Regions from separate parts of the Arthrobacter sp. FW306-06-A genome, predicted to be linked through region 1. Evidence: predicted binding sites of a transcription regulator. Region 1 holds the regulator's gene; the other holds the start of a gene.
The links. Region 1 encodes HrcA, which represses chaperone genes, less so after heat shock. Its sites were predicted from a motif close to TTNGCACTCGNNNNNNNCGAGTGCNAA; they were not measured.
Positions count from the first base shown of each region.

Region 2: the regulator HrcA is predicted to act here: its motif matches at 1,331-1,357, upstream of groES (co-chaperone GroES).

Region 1 covers NZ_CP084552.1:2,379,416-2,388,109, forward strand. Annotated here, with positions in the region: gene ybeY (rRNA maturation RNase YbeY) at 1-51, opposite strand, end outside; gene LFT49_RS10940 (PhoH family protein) at 48-1,136, opposite strand; gene LFT49_RS10945 (GerMN domain-containing protein) at 1,505-2,461, shown strand; gene LFT49_RS10950 (16S rRNA (uracil(1498)-N(3))-methyltransferase) at 2,448-3,227, opposite strand; gene dnaJ (molecular chaperone DnaJ) at 3,230-4,357, opposite strand; gene hrcA (heat-inducible transcriptional repressor HrcA) at 4,444-5,457, opposite strand; gene LFT49_RS10965 (DUF3097 domain-containing protein) at 5,631-6,479, shown strand; gene LFT49_RS10970 (DUF4870 domain-containing protein) at 6,556-6,966, shown strand; gene hemW (radical SAM family heme chaperone HemW) at 7,080-8,309, opposite strand; gene lepA (translation elongation factor 4) at 8,335-8,694, opposite strand, start outside.
Region 2 covers NZ_CP084552.1:3,149,611-3,158,304, reverse strand. Annotated here, with positions in the region: gene LFT49_RS14675 (class I SAM-dependent methyltransferase) at 1-825, opposite strand, end outside; gene LFT49_RS14670 (hypothetical protein) at 880-1,260, shown strand; gene groES (co-chaperone GroES) at 1,514-1,807, shown strand; gene groL (chaperonin GroEL) at 1,886-3,496, shown strand; gene LFT49_RS14655 (dihydrofolate reductase family protein) at 3,582-4,184, opposite strand; gene LFT49_RS14650 (ATP-dependent DNA ligase) at 4,241-5,764, shown strand; gene LFT49_RS14645 (DUF389 domain-containing protein) at 5,780-6,748, opposite strand; gene LFT49_RS14640 (acyltransferase family protein) at 6,865-8,694, shown strand, end outside.

The sequences.
Region 1 (8,694 bases):
CTCCGATTCCTCCACCTGGATGCCGGACTCGTTGTTGACCTCGATGCTCACGCGTGTTCCCCCCGTTTTTCCCTGCTGGCTGAGTGCTTGACCCGGTTCCGCTGGGTTTCGTCCCAGATGCTGTAGGCGTTGACGATGTCCCCCACAAGCCGGTGCCGTACAACGTCGGCGGCATCCAGGACGGAGAAACTAACGCCCTCGATTCCCTGCAGGATTTCCTCGACGATCCGCAGCCCGGAACGCGTTCCGAAGGGCAGGTCCACCTGGGTGATGTCTCCGGTGACCACCATCTTGGATCCGAATCCAAGCCGGGTGAGGAACATCTTCATTTGTTCCGGCGTGGTGTTTTGTGCCTCGTCGAGGATGATGAAGGCGTCATTGAGGGTTCGCCCGCGCATGTACGCCAGAGGGGCCACCTCGATGGTGCCGGCGGCCATGAGGCGCGGGATGGACTCGGGGTCCATCATGTCGTGCAGGGCGTCGTAGAGCGGCCTGAGGTAGGGGTCGATTTTGTCGCTGAGCGTTCCGGGCAGGAATCCCAGCCGCTCCCCGGCCTCCACCGCAGGGCGGGTGAGGATGATCCTGCTGACCTCTTTTTGCTGCAGCGCCTGGACCGCTTTCGCCATGGCCAGGTACGTCTTGCCGGTGCCGGCGGGCCCGATGCCGAAGATCACCGTGTTGGCGTCGATGGCGTCAACGTAGTTCTTCTGGTTGAGCGTCTTGGGCCGGATGGTCCTGCCGCGGCTGGAGAGGATGTCGTGGGTGAGCACGTCCACGGGATTCTGCAGGGACTGGGTGCGCAGGAGCGACACCAGCTGCTGCAGCACTGCGGGCGTGATGACAGTGCCCCTGGCCACCAGGCCACGGACCTCCTGGAGCAGCCGCATGATCCGGGGCACGTCACTGACGGGGCCGCTGATCGAGAGTTCATTGCCGCGAGCGTGGAAATTGACATCCGGAAACTGCTCTTCGATAAAGCGCAGCGCCTCGTCGTGGCTGCCAAGTGACTGAACCATCTGGTCGGTGTTCTCAAAGAGGACAACTTCGGTCCGGGTGCCGGGCATTGAGTGCGGAAATTCCCCCGGACTGCCTTCGCCCGTGTTGAGCCGGCGCTTACCATTTGCTGATTCAGTCATGGTGTTGGCCCGCAGGCCCGTGGTCCCCTCGAAGATCGACATCACTTGTTTTGCGTTTGGCTGATGCCGGTGCCCGTCGCGCGGTGCTCCCTGCCCAGCGATCCCTTTATCTTACGCCAGCACGGGTATGGAGCGGATATCCGCCCGAATGGGAGCTGCCGCGCCACCCGTGAAAGGTTCCCGAGCAGGGCGCTTAGATATCAACTTCATATCGGCCATATATCGTTCCAGTTGCAGTTCCCCGGAAGGACGCACAGAGCGGCTGACCGTGCGCACCGCTGTGCAATGCTGGAAATCCAGCATCTGCTGGGACGTCAGGCCGCCAGGGGGATCGGCCCGCCACGCCAGGAAAGGACAAGGGCAGGACAGTGCCGGAAACCTCTGTGCCCAAAAGGGCAGGACGACCCAAGGGCCGCCTGTGCCCGGCCGTCCTTGCAGGAATTTTGGTGCTTGTTCCGGCCCTGGCAGGCTGCACGGCCGAGGGCGGGCCTTCACCTACAGGCACCAGCGCATCGGTCCCCGCCTCCGGGGGCACTATGCCGGACGGCCCGGCCACAAGCGCCCCGCTGGAAACCACGCAGTCCTCCAACAAGGCCCCGGTGTACTGGATTGGCCGCAGCGGGGGGAACATCTTCCTTTACCGCGAATTCCGGGACGTCCCGGAGCAGGACAACCCGGTGACCCGGGCACTGCGCGCCATGATGTCGGAAAAGCCCCTGGACCCTGATTTCTTCACGCCCTGGCAGAACCCGGACAAGCTGGCCACGTCCATTTCCGGTAAGGATGTCATCACCGTCGACGTCTCGGCCGACGCCTTTAACAGCAACCTCGATGCAGACATGGCGGCACGGGCCATCCAGCAGTTGATTTACACGGCCACCGCGGCGGCCGCCAGTTCGGGCCTGATCGACACCGGCCAGCAAGTCCGGGTCCGGATCCTCGTGGACGGCCACACGGACTACGTGGCGTTCGGAAAGATCCAGCTGGGCGCGCTCATGACGCGCGCGGCAGGCCTGGTGGCGCCGGTATGGATTATCGACCCCCAGGAAAACGCCGAGGTGCCGGGCGGCAGCGTAAAAGTCACAGGGCGCAGCACGTCACCTGGCGCGAAGCTCCACTGGCAGCTCCTTCGGGCCGGGGACGGGGGCAGCAAAGCGCCCTTCCTGAACGGGGAGACCACGGCCGGCACGGAGCAGGGACAGGCGGGCGTCTTCACGCTGGCCCTGAACCTGCCGCCAGGCGACTACGAACTCCGGGTGGCGCAGGCCGGCTCCGGCGGGGAGCCGGACAAGAACGAGGACACCAGGACCTTCAAAGTCCGGTAGTGGTCCACCGGCCAAGAATGTCGCTGGCAAGCACGACGGCGGCCGGCCCGGCTGTGGAGGACCGCAGGACATGGTGCCCCAACAGGGCTGTCACAGCCCCTTTGTCGCAGAGTTTCGTTACTTCCCGCGGGCTGATGCCGCCCTCCGGGCCGACGATCAGCAGGATTTCACGGGAGCCGGTGCCTGCACTCCCCTGCCACGCTTCAAGGACGGTACGCAGCGGCCGTACGGCGTCTTCATGCAGGATGACCGCCAGGTCCGCCGCGTTCACCGCGGTGGCAAGCCCTGTGGTGTCGACGGCGGCGCGCACTTCCGGGATCCAGGCACGCCGTGCCTGCTTGGCGGCCGCCGCCACGGTTGACTCCCACTTGGCGTGAGCCCGCGCTGCACGGTCGCCCTTCCAGCGGACGATGGACCGTTCGGACTGCCAGGGAACCACCGCGTCGACGCCCAGTTCGGTGGCCGTCTCAATGGCCAGTTCGTCGCGATCGCCCTTGGCCAGGGCCTGGACCAGCACCAGCCGCACGTCCGGCCTGTCTTCCACCGCCAGGCTGCCGCACTCCACCTCGAGGCCCGAGGGTGCAGCCGAGACGACTCTTCCGGTCATGCGGGTGCCGGCGCCGTCGACAATGTCCACGGCCTCGCCCGGCGCCAGCCGCTTTACGGTGACGGCATGGCGCGCCTCCGCCCCTTCGAGGACAAAGATGCGGCCCGGCGTCATGGCGTCCAGCGAACCGGTGGAGGTGAAAAAGACCGGGTTGCTCACCGCTACAGGTTCCCGAACCGGTCCCGGAGCTTGGCGAACATGCCGCCGCTGGCAGCCAACTTGCCTTCGGTGATCTGCTCGCCGCGGAGCTTGGCAAGCTGGCGCAGCAGGTCCTCCTGCGCGGAGTCGAGCTTCGCGGGGGTGTCCACCTGCAGATGGACCTTCAGGTCGCCGCGGCCATAGCCCCTCAGGTGCGTGACGCCCAAGCCGCGCAGGGTGATGATTTCGCCGGACTGGGTGCCGGGCTTGACATCGATCTCCTGGGTACCGTCGAAGGTTTCCAGGCTGACGTCCGTGCCCAGGGCCGCAGCGGTCATGGGGATGTGCAGGGTGGCGTGCAGGTCATCGCCTTCGCGCACGTACGTGGGGTCGTTGTTGACGCGGATCTCCACGTAGAGGTCGCCGGCGGGCCCACCTGCCGGGCCGGCTTCGCCCTGCCCGGAAAGCTGGATGCGGGTGCCGGTGGCGACGCCGGCAGGAACCTTGATGGTCAGTGACCGGCGGCTGCGGATGCGGCCCTGGCCGCTGCATTCATTGCAGGGGTCCTTGATGACCGTACCGAAACCTTCGCAGGTGCCGCAGGGAGCTGCCGTCATGACCTGGCCAAGGATGGACCGGACGGCCCGCTGGACCTGGCCGCTGCCGCCGCAGATGTCACAGCGCTCCGGGTGGGTGCCCGGGCGGCAGCAGGATCCATCACAGGTGGGGCAGACCACTGCGGTGTCCACCTCGAGTTTCTTGTTGACTCCGAAGACGGCGTCGCGGAGGTCGATCCGGACACTGATGAGTGCGTCCTGGCCGCGGCGGACCCGGGACGCCGGGCCAGACGTGCCGCCCGCGCCAAAGAAGGTGTCGAAGATGTCCTGGAACGCGAACCCCTGGCCTGCGTAACCGGCGCCGCCGAAACCGTTGTCCGTGCCGTTTTCGTTGCCGGTGGTGTCGTAGATCCTGCGCTTCTGGGGGTCGGAAAGGACCTCGTAGGCGTGCGTTACCGCCTTGAAGCGCTCGGCAGCGTCGGCACCTGGGTTAACGTCCGGGTGAAGGGTGCGGGCCAGCTTGCGGTAGGCCTTTTTGATCTCTTCGCCCGTAGCTTCGGGTGAGACTCCAAGGACGTCATAGTGGCTGCTCAAAATTCGTGTCTCTTCCTTGTTGTACTGCGTTCAGTCGGGCGCCAGGACTCTTGTCCACAGCCGAAGCGGGCTCCGGCGGCCAGGAGTCAGGGCCCCAAAATCCTGGAAAGGTAGCGGGCTACGGCCCTGACGGCGGCCATGGTGGTGGGATAGTCCATTCGGGTGGGTCCGAGGATTCCCACCTTGGCTGCACTGTCCGGACCATAGCCGGTGGCCACCACGGAGGCCTCGGCAAGGCCGTCATAGGGGTTCTCCCTTCCGATGCTGACGGCCACGCCGCGGTGGTCCTGGGCCATTTCGCTCAACAGCCGCAGCATCACCACCTGTTCCTCGAGCGCCTCCAGCACCGGACCAATACTCAGGGGGAAATCAACGTTCGACCTGGCCAGGTTGGCGGTGCCGGCCATGACCATGCGGTCTTCCCTGCTGTTCTGGGCCAGCGCCTCCAGGCCGAGGGCAAGCGCGTGGGCTGCCTGGCGCTGCGGCTGGGGCGCAGCGGCCACGACGGCGGGAAGTGCCTGGGCGAGGTGGCTCAGCCGGGTTCCCCCCAGGGCGGCAAGGAAACGGGTGCGCAGCTCCGCCAGCGCTTCGTCTCCGAGGTCCTGCCCGACGTCGATGACGCGCTGCTCTACCTTGCCGCTGTTCGCGATGAGGACCACGAGGACCTTCCGAGGTGCCAGCAGCACGAATTCGATGTGGCGGACAAGTGCCCTGCTCAGGTGCGGGTACTGGACCACGGCTACCTGGTTGGTCAGTTGTGACAGCAGCCGGACGGTGCGGTCCAGCACGTCGTCGAGGTCGTCCGCGCCCTCCAGGAGGGTTTGGATGGCTCGGCGTTCGGGAGCCGACAGGGGCTTGACGGCGGAGATCTGGTCGACAAAAAGCCGGTAGCCCTTGTCCGTGGGGATCCGGCCGGCGCTGGTATGGGGGGCTGTGATCAGCCCCTCGTCCTCCAGCGCGGCCATGTCATTGCGGATGGTGGCGCTGGAAACGCCAAGATGATGCCGCTCCACCAGGGCTTTGGACCCAACCGGCTCGCGGGAGTGGACGTAATCCTCCACGATGGCCCGCAGTACTTCCAGTTTGCGTGGCTCGCTCACTCTCCACCTCCATCCATGGTCCGGGGCACCCGCCCCGCCCGGTGCCGCCCAAGGGTTAGCACTCGACATGCCTAAGTGCTAACAGTCTATTATGCCTCGGCCCGTTGTTAGCATTGGTACCGCTCCGGGCGAAATTCCCGGGTTGAGGAGCTAGCGCTAGGCGGATTGATTCCATGGATTACCAGAACTGGGGCCCCCGGGGCATTTCCGCTCCCAAGCGGGTGGAGCTGCCGGAGGTCCCTGTGGAGCGGGGCATGGTTCTTGAGGAAGTACAGTCCGGCTGGGTGGGCGCTGTCACCCGCGTGGAGAAGTCCGGCGGAATGCACGTCGTGGCATTGGAGGACCGCCGCGGAAAGTCCCGGTCCTTCAAGCTCGGATTCGGTTTCCTCCTCGAGGGCCAGCCCATCCGATTGATGCCGCCCGCGCCCAAGGCCGCCGCCGGTCCTCCCGCCGGCCGGACCGCCTCCGGTTCAGTGCGCGTCTCAGGCCAACGCGCCCAGGTCGCAAAGGCAAGCCGGATCTGGGTGGAAGGCAAGCACGACGCCGAACTGGTGGAAAAGGTCTGGGGAGACGACCTGCGCGTGGAGGGCATCGTCGTCGAGCCCCTCCACGGCATCGACGACCTGGCCGCAGCCGTGGCGGACTTCAGGCCGGGCCCTGGCCGCCGCCTCGGCGTACTGGTGGACCACCTGGTTCCCGATTCCAAGGAATCCCGGATCGCCGACGCCGTCATGGCGTCCCCCGGCGCGGCCGGCAACGTCCTGATCGTCGGCCACCCGTACGTGGACGTCTGGCAGGCAATCCGGCCTTCAGTCCTGGGCATCGAAAAATGGCCCGCCATCCCACGCGGGCAGGACTGGAAGACCGGGATCCTCAAAGCGTTCGGCTGGCCCCACAGCACGAAGGAAGACATCGGCCTCGGATGGCAGAAATTACTGGGCGCCGTACGCACATACGCGGACCTCGAAGCGTCCCTGCTGGGCCGGGTTGAGGAAGTCATCGATTTCCTTACCGTGCCCTGAGCGGCGGGCGCCGGCCCTAAAGCCAGTATTCTTGGTAGTAGTCAGCACTAACTTGCACCTCAGAAGGACACAGACTGTGGCAGAAAACGCACGTGATCACAGGGACGGCCAGGGCCGCTCCGAGTACCATGGCGTACCCGCCAACGCCCTGCCGCTTACGGCCAGCGAGGACCGCCAGTGGGCCACGCTGGCGCACTTCGGCGGGATCCTGGGGTGCATCCCCTCGCTGCTGATCTACCTGATCTTCCGCGACCGCGGGCCGTTCACCGCGCAGGAATCCAAGGAAGCGCTGAACTTCAGCCTGCCGCCCACCATCGCCGCGGTGCTGGCCAACATCCTGGTCTTCATCCCCTATGTGGGAAACATCTTCGCGGTCATCGCCACACTGATCTGGGTGGCCCTCACCTGCTTCTCCGTAGCCGCAGGTATCCACGTCAACCGTGGCCAGCCGCACCGCTACCAGTACAACCTGCGCTGGATCAAGTAGTCCCCGCCCGTTCCCTAGCCTCGCAAGCTCGGGCCGGGGCCCTACGGGCGTGGGCCCACCCAGCGGCTCCCTGCCCTCGCAAGCTGTGGGGCGCACCCAGCGGCTTCCTGAGATTAGTCGGGGAGGATGCGGCGGACCACTGCGTCTGCCAGCAGCCTGCCCTTGAGGGTCAGCACCAGGCGTCCGCGGAAAGCAGCAGCAGGCTCCACCAGGCCGCCCGCGATCAGCCCGGCCACCTCGTGCCGCCCGGCGGCGCTGAGCGTTGACACCTCAAGTCCTGACTGCAGGCGCGCCTCGAGCATCACCTTTTCCAGGTGCCTGGTTTCCGGATCCAGGGTCTCCCTGCCGGCAGCCGGCGACAGCCCCTGCGACAGCCGGTTGGCATAGGCGGACGGGTGCTTGACGTTCCACCAGCGGACCCCGCCCATGTGGGAGTGGGCGCCCGGCCCGATCCCCCACCAGTCGTCGCCCCGCCAGTATGCGAGGTTGTGCCGGCACGCCTGCTCCGGAGTGCGCGCCCAATTGCTGACCTCATACCAGCCAAGCCCTGCTTCGGTGATCAGCTGGTCGGCGAGCTCGTACTTGTCGGCGTGGTCGTCGTCGTCAATTCCCGGGACCTCACCGCGCCGCATCTGGGCTGCCAGCTTGGTACCCTCCTCGACGATCAGCGCGTAGGCGCTGATGTGGTCCGGCTGGTACGACAGGGCGGTCTCCAGTGAGTGCCGCCAGTCGGCCAGCGACTCCCCCGGCGTGCCGTAAATCAGGTCCAGGCTGACAGCCAGGCCGGCTTCCCTTGCCCACTGCACCACCTGCGGAACCCGGCTCGGCGTGTGGGTGCGGTCAAGGACCTTGAGGACGTGCGGAACGGCGGACTGCATGCCAAAGGACACGCGGGTGAAGCCGGCTTCCTTGAGGACGGCCAGGGATTCAGGGGTGACGGAGTCCGGGTTGGCTTCCGTGGTGACCTCGGCGCCGTCCTCGATGCCCCAGTGGTCGATGGCAGCGCGCAGGATCGCCGCAAGGTCGTCAGCGGGAAGCAGCGTGGGCGTGCCGCCGCCGAAAAAGACCGTGCTGAGCTTCCGCTCCGGCATGCCCGAGCCCGCCAGCACCTTGGCCGCCAAGGCCACTTCCGACACTGCCGTTTGGGCATATGCATCCTGGGATGCGCCGCCGCCGAGCTCGGTGGCGGTGTAGGTGTTGAAGTCGCAGTATCCGCAGCGCACGGCGCAAAAGGGAATGTGGACGTACAGGCCGAAAGCCCGGCCCGCCGCACCGTCCGCTGCCTGTGCAGGCAGCAGACCGTCCGACGGCGCCGGGTCGCCAAGGGGAAGGACGCTGGGCATCAGCGCGTCCCCCGCTGCGCAGTGGTCACTTCTTCTTTGCCTTGTCCTTCGATTCGTCCGTTGTGAGGGCGGCGATGAAGGCCTCCTGCGGCACTTCCACCGTGCCCACCATCTTCATGCGCTTCTTGCCTTCTTTTTGCTTTTCCAGCAGCTTGCGCTTACGTGAGATGTCACCGCCGTAGCATTTCGCCAGTACGTCCTTGCGGATGGCCCGGATGCTTTCACGGGCGATGATCCTGGAACCGATGGCCGCCTGGATGGGCACCTCGAACTGCTGCCGAGGGATGAGTTCGCGGAGCTTGCCGGTCATCATCACGCCGTAGGCGTATGCCTTGTCCCGGTGGGTAATGGCACTGAACGCGTCCACCTGCTCACCCTGGAGCAT
Region 2 (8,694 bases), 770 kb from region 1:
GAAGTCCTCGCCGCTGGTCAGTTCGGCCGGCCCCTGGGAACCCAGGACCAGGGCAGCGCGGCGGACGCCGGGCCTGCGTACGGCGTTGAACCACAAGGTCACCTCGGTGACGTCCCCGCCCACCGACACCCACTGCGCCTCGCACCCGGCGGGCACGGATTCGTGCGGCATGCCCGGGCCCATCTTCACTCCCACGGCCTTCCCCCCGGCGGCCAGCGACTCCACGAAGGACAACGGCGGCGAGAACGCCTCGGGGTCCCAAATCCGTTTGGTGCCCGAGGTGGAGGTGACCCGGCGCGCCGGATCCAGCCAGACGCCGTCGATCCCTTCCAGCGGGACCGTCGCCGCGTCCGAGTGGACCACCGTGGCGTTGGGAAACGGGATGAGGTTCACCGTTGCGCATGCCGCGGTGGTTTCATCCATTTCCACCGCGGTGACGTTGATGTCCAGGGAGGCCAGGGCCAGTGAGTCGGCGCCGAGGCCGCAGCCCAGGTCCGCCACGTGGCCGATCCCGGCAGCCGCGAAACGCCGCGCATGGTGGGCGGCGACGTTCAGGCGCGTGGCCTGCTCCAGTCCAGCCTGGGTGAAGAGCATCTGGCGGGCAAACTCGCCGAACTTCGCCGCTGCCCGGGTGCGCAGCCGCGACTGCGTGAGCACGGCGGACACGAGCTCGGGGGAGTGCCCGGCCTTCCGGAGGGCCGAATTGAGCTCGAACGAATCCTCGTCCCGGTAGGGGCCCAGCGATGCCAGCAACTCCCAGCCTTCGGGGGTCAGCAGCGGTGCGATCTGGTCCTGTGCAATCTGGTCCTGGGGAGCGTGAGCCATGGGTTCCAGCCTAGTGGAGGAGCGCGTGGCCGGGATGCGGATACTGTTGAAACCATGGATGAGAGCGAAGCCCCAGGGGAGACCGCGGACCACGGGCCCAGGCACACCGGACCCGCCAGGTATGCCCGTCCCGTCCTGATCGCCGCTGCCGTGGTGGCCGTGGTCTGCATCGCCCTGCTGGTGATCATCTTCCTGCTGGACACCTTCAACGCCACCGTCTATTCCGTGGGCGGCAACGACATCCAGGACAACACCCAGGAGGCCAAGGACATCCGCGGGCTGTACGACGGCGCCCGGGCAGGAAGCATCGTCTTCCTCGTCATTGCGCTGCTCGCCGCAGCGGTGTCCGGGTGGGTCCTCTACCGCGGACGGAAGCAGGGCGGCGGCGATTCCGACGGCGGCGAGGACGTGGACTTTGACGACCTCGGCCGGTAGGTGGGCTGCGGCTGCCACCCCGCCGCCCGGCATCGTCCATCCAGCAAAGGCGTACGCCCATGACGAAACGTTGGCACTCACCTTGACCGAGTGCTAACTCATACATAGAGTCTTCATTAGCACTCTCCCTAGGCGGGTGCTAACACATGAAGAGCTGCCAGCCAGGCTGCTGCCGGCACCGCGACGACGGTTTGCCAGCTACGGCGGAAAGCTTTCCAGTCCACGAATTTGCTGACGAAAAGGAGAGGTCCGAGTGTCGGTCTCTATTAAGCCTCTTGAGGATCGTATTGTTGTCCGCCCGCTCGAAGCCGAGCAGACCACGGCTTCCGGCCTGGTCATCCCGGACTCCGCACAGGAGAAGCCGCAGGAAGGCGAAGTTGTCGCAGTAGGCCCCGGCCGCTTCGAAGACGGCAACCGCGTCCCCGTTGACGTAGCAGTTGGCGACGTCGTCATCTACTCCAAGTACGGCGGAACCGAAGTCAAGACCGGCGGCACCGAGTACCTTGTGCTCTCCGCCCGCGACGTCCTGGCGATCGTCGTAAAGTAACTCTTCCGGATCCCCGTGCCGCCGGCCATGCTCATGCTGGCCGGCAGTGCGGGGTTCTGTCTTTGAAAGGACAAAACCATGGCAAAGCAGCTTGCGTTTAATGACGCTGCCCGCCGGTCCCTTGAGGCCGGCATCGATAAGCTCGCGAACACCGTCAAGGTGACGCTCGGCCCCCGCGGCCGCAACGTCGTCCTGGACAAGAAGTGGGGCGCCCCCACCATCACGAACGACGGCGTCACCATCGCCCGCGAAGTGGAACTGGACGATCCCTACGAGAACCTTGGCGCCCAGCTGGCCAAGGAAGTAGCTACCAAGACCAACGACGTTGCCGGCGACGGCACCACCACCGCAACGGTCCTGGCCCAGGCCCTGGTCAAGGAAGGCCTGCGCAACGTTGCAGCCGGCGCTGCCCCCGGCCAGATCAAGCGCGGCATCGAAGTTGCGGTTGAAGCCGTGGCTGCCCGCCTGCTCGAGAACGCCCGCCCGGTTGAAGGCACCCAGGTGGCAAACGTTGCCGCCATCTCCGCCCAGAGCGACGAAATCGGCGAGCTCCTCGCCGAGGCCTTCGGCAAGGTGGGCAAGGATGGCGTCATCACCATCGAAGAGTCGTCCACCACCCAGACGGAACTGGTCCTCACCGAGGGCATGCAGTTCGACAAGGGTTACCTGTCCCCGTACTTCGTCACCGACGCGGAGCGCCAGGAAGCTGTCCTCGAGGACGCCCTCATCCTGATCAACCAGGGCAAGATCTCCTCCATCCAGGAATTCCTGCCGCTGCTCGAAAAGGCGCTGCAGGCCTCCAAGCCGCTGTTCATCATTGCCGAGGACGTTGAGGGCGAGGCCCTGTCCACGCTGATCGTCAACCGCATCCGCGGCACCCTGAACGTCGTTGCCGTCAAGGCTCCGGGCTTCGGTGACCGCCGCAAGGCCATGCTGCAGGACATCGCCACCCTCACCGGTGCGCAGGTTGTCTCCCCGGAACTGGGCCTGAGCCTGGACTCCGTTGGCCTGGAGGTGCTGGGTACCGCCCGCCGCATCACCGTCACCAAGGACAACACCACCATCGTGGACGGCGCCGGTTCGGCTGAGGACGTGTCAGCACGCGTAGCCCAGCTGCGCGCAGAGCTGACCCGCACCGACTCCGACTGGGACCGCGAAAAGCTCCAGGAGCGCCTGGCCAAGCTGGCCGGCGGCATCGGCGTCATCAAGGTCGGTGCTGCCACCGAGGTTGAGCTGAAGGAAAAGAAGCACCGCATCGAGGACGCGGTGTCCTCCACCCGCGCTGCCCTCGAAGAAGGCATCGTGGCAGGCGGCGGTTCCGCCCTGGTCCACGCCCTCAAGGCACTGGATGAGGACGCTTCGGTCAAGGCCCTCGAAGGCGACGCCGCAGCAGCTGTCGGCATCGTCCGCCGGGCACTGGTTCAGCCGCTGCGCTGGATCGCCCAGAACGCCGGCTTCGACGGCTACGTGGTGGCCGCCAAGGTTGCCGACGCCGAGGTCAACAACGGCTTCAACGCCAAGTCCGGCGAGTACGAGGACCTGATCGGCGCGGGCGTCATCGACCCAGTCAAGGTCACGCGTGCAGCCCTCCGCAACGCGGCCTCCATCGCCGCCCTGGTTCTCACCACCGAGACCCTGGTCGTGGAGAAGCCGGCCGAAGAGGACGAGCACGCAGGCCACAGCCACTAGCGGCTGCACCCTCGCGGCTTTCCGCTCGAAATAGGCTGGTCCGGCATCTGCCGGACCAGCCTTTTTCATGTCCCCTGCAGGAGGCTTAACCAGCCGCCATGTCCTGCGTCTCTACGCCGCCTACAGGCTCGTAGACCAAAGACACAGCGCCTTTGGGGAAGCTGCGCGCCGGCTCGGCCAGGCTGAAAGTGGTGGGTACGCTGCCGTCGTCGAAGAGGCGCTTGCCTTGTCCGAGCGCGACGGGATAAAGCCACAGGTGAAGACGGTCCAGCACGCCTGCCGACAGGAGGGACCGGATGAGGAACCCGCTGCCGAACATGTGCACCTGCCCGTAGTCCCCCCGGAGGCTGCCGGCCGCGGCGGCATCCGGCAGCACTGTGGTCCCTGCCCAGCTGGGATCGTGCAGGGAGCCGGACACGACGAACTTGGGCACCCGGTTAAGTGCGTCCGCGATGTCGCCGGACTGGTGGGGCCAGTACGACGAAAAGATGTCATAGGTTGCCCGCCCCAGGAGCAAGGCGTCCATGCGTCCGATCTCGGCAGCGATGGCGGCGCCCGCTTCGTCGTCGGACACCGGCGCCTGCCAGCCGCCGAATTCGAAGCCGCCTTCGCTGTCTTCCTCGCGGCCGCCGGGCGCCTGGTATACGCCATCGAGGGTGATGAACAGGTTCGCGACAATGATCCCCACGCGCCCATTGTGGAGCAGCGCCGGGAGGCTGTCCAGAGCCGTGGCAGGATGGTCCCATGTTGCTCCTTGAGCTTGTGGAAACCAGCGCGTCCGTTGCGTCGACCCGCTCCCGGCTGGCGAAGGTGGACGCCTTGGCCGGCCTGCTGCGCCGCCTTGAGCCAGTGGAGATCCCGACGGCGGTGGGCCTGCTCAGTGCCAAACCGCGCCAGGGCCGCGTGGGCGTGGGATGGAGTGCGGTGGCAGCGGCGCAGGAGGACCCGGCCGACGAGCCGAGCCTGACGGTGGCCGACTTTGATGCGGCGCTGGACGGACTGCTGGCTGCGGCGGGTACGGGGTCGGCGGCGGGGCGGACAGCAATCCTGCGGAAACTGTTGTCGGCGGCCACCGGGCCGGAACAGTCGTTCATCACCGGAGTCCTGCTCGGCGAGCTGCGCACCGGTGCGCTGGAAGGAGTCCTGACTGATGCCGTGGCCCGCGCTGCCGGGAAGCCCGTGGAAGCCGTCCGGCGTGCCGCCATGCTCTCCGGAGACCTCGGCGAAACAGCCCTCCTGGCCATCACCGGCACCCAGGCCGAGCTTGACGCCGTCGGACTGGTGGTGGGCCGCCCCGTGCTGCCCATGCTCGCTTCCACCGCAGCCAGTCCCAGTGCAGCACTGGAAACCACGGGGGAGGCCTCCGTGGAATACAAGCTCGACGGCGCGCGCATCCAGGTCCACCGCGCGGACGACCGCGTCAGCATTTACACCCGCAACCTGGCCGACGTCACCCACCGGCTGCCCGAAGTGGTGGAAGTGGTCCGTGGCCTGCCGCTGCGGCACGTAATCCTGGACGGCGAGACCCTGGCCCTCGATGAGGAAGGCGGCCCGCGGCCCTTCCAGGAAACCATGGCACGGTTTGGCGCGGATGCAGTGCGCGAAACCCTCCTGCATCCCTGGTTCTTCGATGTGCTGCACATCGATGGGAGGGACCTGCTGGACGAGCCGTTGGCCGACCGCATCGAGGTGCTTGAGCGCATTGCCCCTGCCCACCGGATCCCGGGGGAGGTAACGGCTGACCCGGCGGTTGCGGAACGTGTCTCACAGGACGCGCTTGCCGCCGGCCACGAGGGTGTTGTGGTGAAGGCGATCGGGTCCGCCTACGCGGCAGGCCGGCGTGGATCGAACTGGGTGAAAGTGAAGCCGGTCCTGACCTATGACCTGGTGGTGCTGGCCTGCGAATGGGGGTCCGGCAGGCGCACTGGGATGCTGTCCAACCTGCACTTGGGGGCCCTGGACCCTGCTGGAGAGTTCGGTGAACCCGGCGGTTACGTCATGGTGGGCAAGACTTTCAAAGGCCTTACCGATGAACTGCTGCGCTGGCAGACCGAAAGGTTCCAGGAGCTTGAGGTGCGGCGCACTGCCGGGACGGTCTGGGTGGAGCCTGTCACCGTCGTCGAAATTGCCATTGACGGCGTGCAGCAGTCGCCGCGCTACCCCGGTGGAATCGCGCTCCGTTTCGCGCGCGTCAAGCGCTACCGCGATGACAAGGTTCCGGCCGAAGCGGACACCATCCAGACCCTGCGGGGCCTGCTGCGCCCATAGGGGAGAGCTCGGCGGCTAGCGGCGCGCTCCGCTTCGCTGGCGCTGCAGCCTCCGCGCCGCCCCATCCGGCAGGCGCCTGGCGACCACCCGGTAAAAGAGCAGAACTGCCAAGGCTGCCACCACGATGCCCACGAGGTTGAGCAGCAGCTGCAGGGCAGAGCCCGCCGCCTTTTGGTATTCGCCCAACACCAAAGCCACCGCCACATACCCGGCCGCCGGCACGGTGGTCACGGAGATGAAGACGCCGATCAGCGCGGCGGAACGCCGGCCGATGATGGACAGCATGCCCGCGATCCCGGCCAGCACCGCGACAATCAGTGAATACGGCCCGGGGTGGTAGATGAATTCGACGGCCGACCCCTTGTCCAGGGCATCGCGCGGGAACAGCCCCAGCGGCACCGAAAGCCACGCAGTGAGTGCTGCCAGCAGCATGGCAACGGGGAACCCGACACCCAACGCGACGGCGGCGCGCCGGCCAAGCTTCCACTGCCGGGTGGCCAGCGACACGGCCAGGGCGGCCAGCGGCCCGAACTCGGGGCCCACCGCCATGGCGCCGACAATGGCAATCGGGGAATCGGTCACAATGCCAATTCCTGCGAGCTGTGTGGCCAGGACCAGGAAAGCGAGGAAGTTCCACGTCAGCCTGGAATCCTCCCCGGTTTGCCGGGTCACATCGTCCCAGATCACCGCGTCCGCGCCGTCCCCCGGGGCGGACCGCTCTGCCTGGTCCGCCTTTCTCGAGAGGACGAATTCCGGCGTCGACATGGCAATCGAGCCCGCCTCCTGGATCTTCAGGATGTCCAGCTTTTCGAGCAGTTCCTCCACGGACTCCCGGGCGATGAAAACCTCGATCACGTCGCCCGGAGGCACCACGGCCGCCCCCTTGGCCACCATGACTTCTGCCACACCCCGCTGGTCGCGGCAGGTCTGTACCGTTACCTCGGACAGCTCCCCGGGCACACAGATCCGCAACTGGACAACCATGCCCGCTCCCTTCGCCGGTTGTGGCCAGCATAGTCCGGACGGCCGCGTTGATTAGCTGTTAAAGACGGCGTTGGCTAGGCTTGCTGCTTTGGCTGGCGGGATTTTGAGAGGTTCTTGTGTCGATAACGGAAACCCCGAAGGCACCGGAACCCAGGCCCAGTGTCGCCACAAAACAGCGGAAGCCGTCTTTCCGGCCGGAGATCCAGGGCCTGCGGTCACTGGCTGTCCTCATGGTGGTGACTTACCACGTCTGGTTCGGGCGCGTGTCCGGTGGGGTGGATGTCTTCCTCTTTATTTCCGCCTTCCTGATGACGCTCCAATTCCTTGGACGCCATGACCGGAAGCAGCCCTTCGCCCTCGCAAAACACTGGCTCCACCTGTTCCGGCGGCTCCTCCCGGCAGCTGTCACCGTCATCGTGGCAACCCTGGCCGTGTCCGCCCTGGTCCTTCCACCCACCCGGTGGCTGGACCTCATCGCGCAAGGCTGGGCCTCCCTGTCCTATTCGGAGAACCGCCTGCTGCAGCAGCAGGCGGTGGATTACTACGCCAACGACCACAGCCTGGCCAGCCCCTTCCAGCACTTTTGGTCGCTGTCCATCCAGGGACAGGTCTTCATCCTGTGGCCCCTGATCTTCGCGCTGGCCGGCTGGACGGCACGGCGCTACCGGTTGTCCTACCGCCCCCTGCTTGCCTACATCTTCTTCGCCATCTTCCTCGGTTCGCTGGGCTACTCCATCATCTTCACCGCCATCAACCAGGTGCAGGCCTACTTCGATACCGGCGCCCGGCTGTGGGAATTCGCCTTGGGCACGCTCGTGGCCTTGATCCTCCCCGGCCTGCGCTTCCGGCGCCGGACCCGCGTCATCATGGGCTGGGTGGGGGTTCTGGCCATGCTGGCGTGCGGCATTGTCCTGGACGTGCAGGGGGCTTTCCCCGGTATTGCCGCGCTGTGGCCCACCGTCGCCGCGGCCATGGTCATCGTGGCGGGCCAGACAGAGAGCGCCGCAGGGATAGACCGCTTCCTCTCTGCCAAGCCGCTGGTCAAGCTCGGCGACATCTCCTACGCCCTGTACCTGTGGCACTGGCCGCTCCTGGTCCTCGCTCTCGCCTGGAGCGGCAAGGACCACGCAGGCTGGCTCTCCGGTTCCGTCATCATCCTGGTGGCCCTGGCGCTCGCCTACCTGACCACGCGCTACATCGAAAAGCCCTGGCGTGAATGGAAATGGCCGGAAGTCCGGAAGCGCAGGGCCGCCCTGGCCATCATGCTGGCCGTGGCTGTGGCGGCGGTGCCTCTGTCCGGCTGGAGTTTCCAGCTTGAGTTGGAACGCCGTGCGGTGGAAGCGCAAAAGATCGCCAACAACCCCGGGTCCCGCGTCCTTGACCCCGCTTACACGGCCGCAACGCCGGCCCCGGATGCTTCCCTCCTCCCGTTGGCCGCGGACCTCACCAAGAACTGGGTATCCCTGGATGGGCCGTGCACGGAGGAGATCGCCCCGGACAGCCGTCTGTTGAAGGGATCGTGTTTCGAACAGCGTCCGTCCGGTGAGCCTTCCAAGCGTGTCCTGGTGCTCGGTGACAGCCATGCGCAGCAGTGGACCGGTGCCGTCAAACCGCTGGCAGCCCAAAAGAACTGGCTGCTGTATTCCATCCTCAAGGGTGCCTGCAAGGCCACGCCGGCCGGGCTCGGAGGAAGCGAGGACTGCGACGCCTTCAACGCGGACGTGCAGAAGGAAATCACCCGGCAAAAGCCTGATGCCATCATCGTGGTGGGGACTGCGGCGGCGCCCTCGACTCCTGCCGAGGCCCTGACACCGGGGTTCGAGGAGATGGTCTCCGGGTGGCTGGACCAGGGGATCCAGGTAGCTGCCGTCCGGGACAATCCCCGTTTTTCCTTCAACATGGCTGAATGCGTGGTTCGGGAAGGTGCCGAGGCCCAGGGCTGCCGC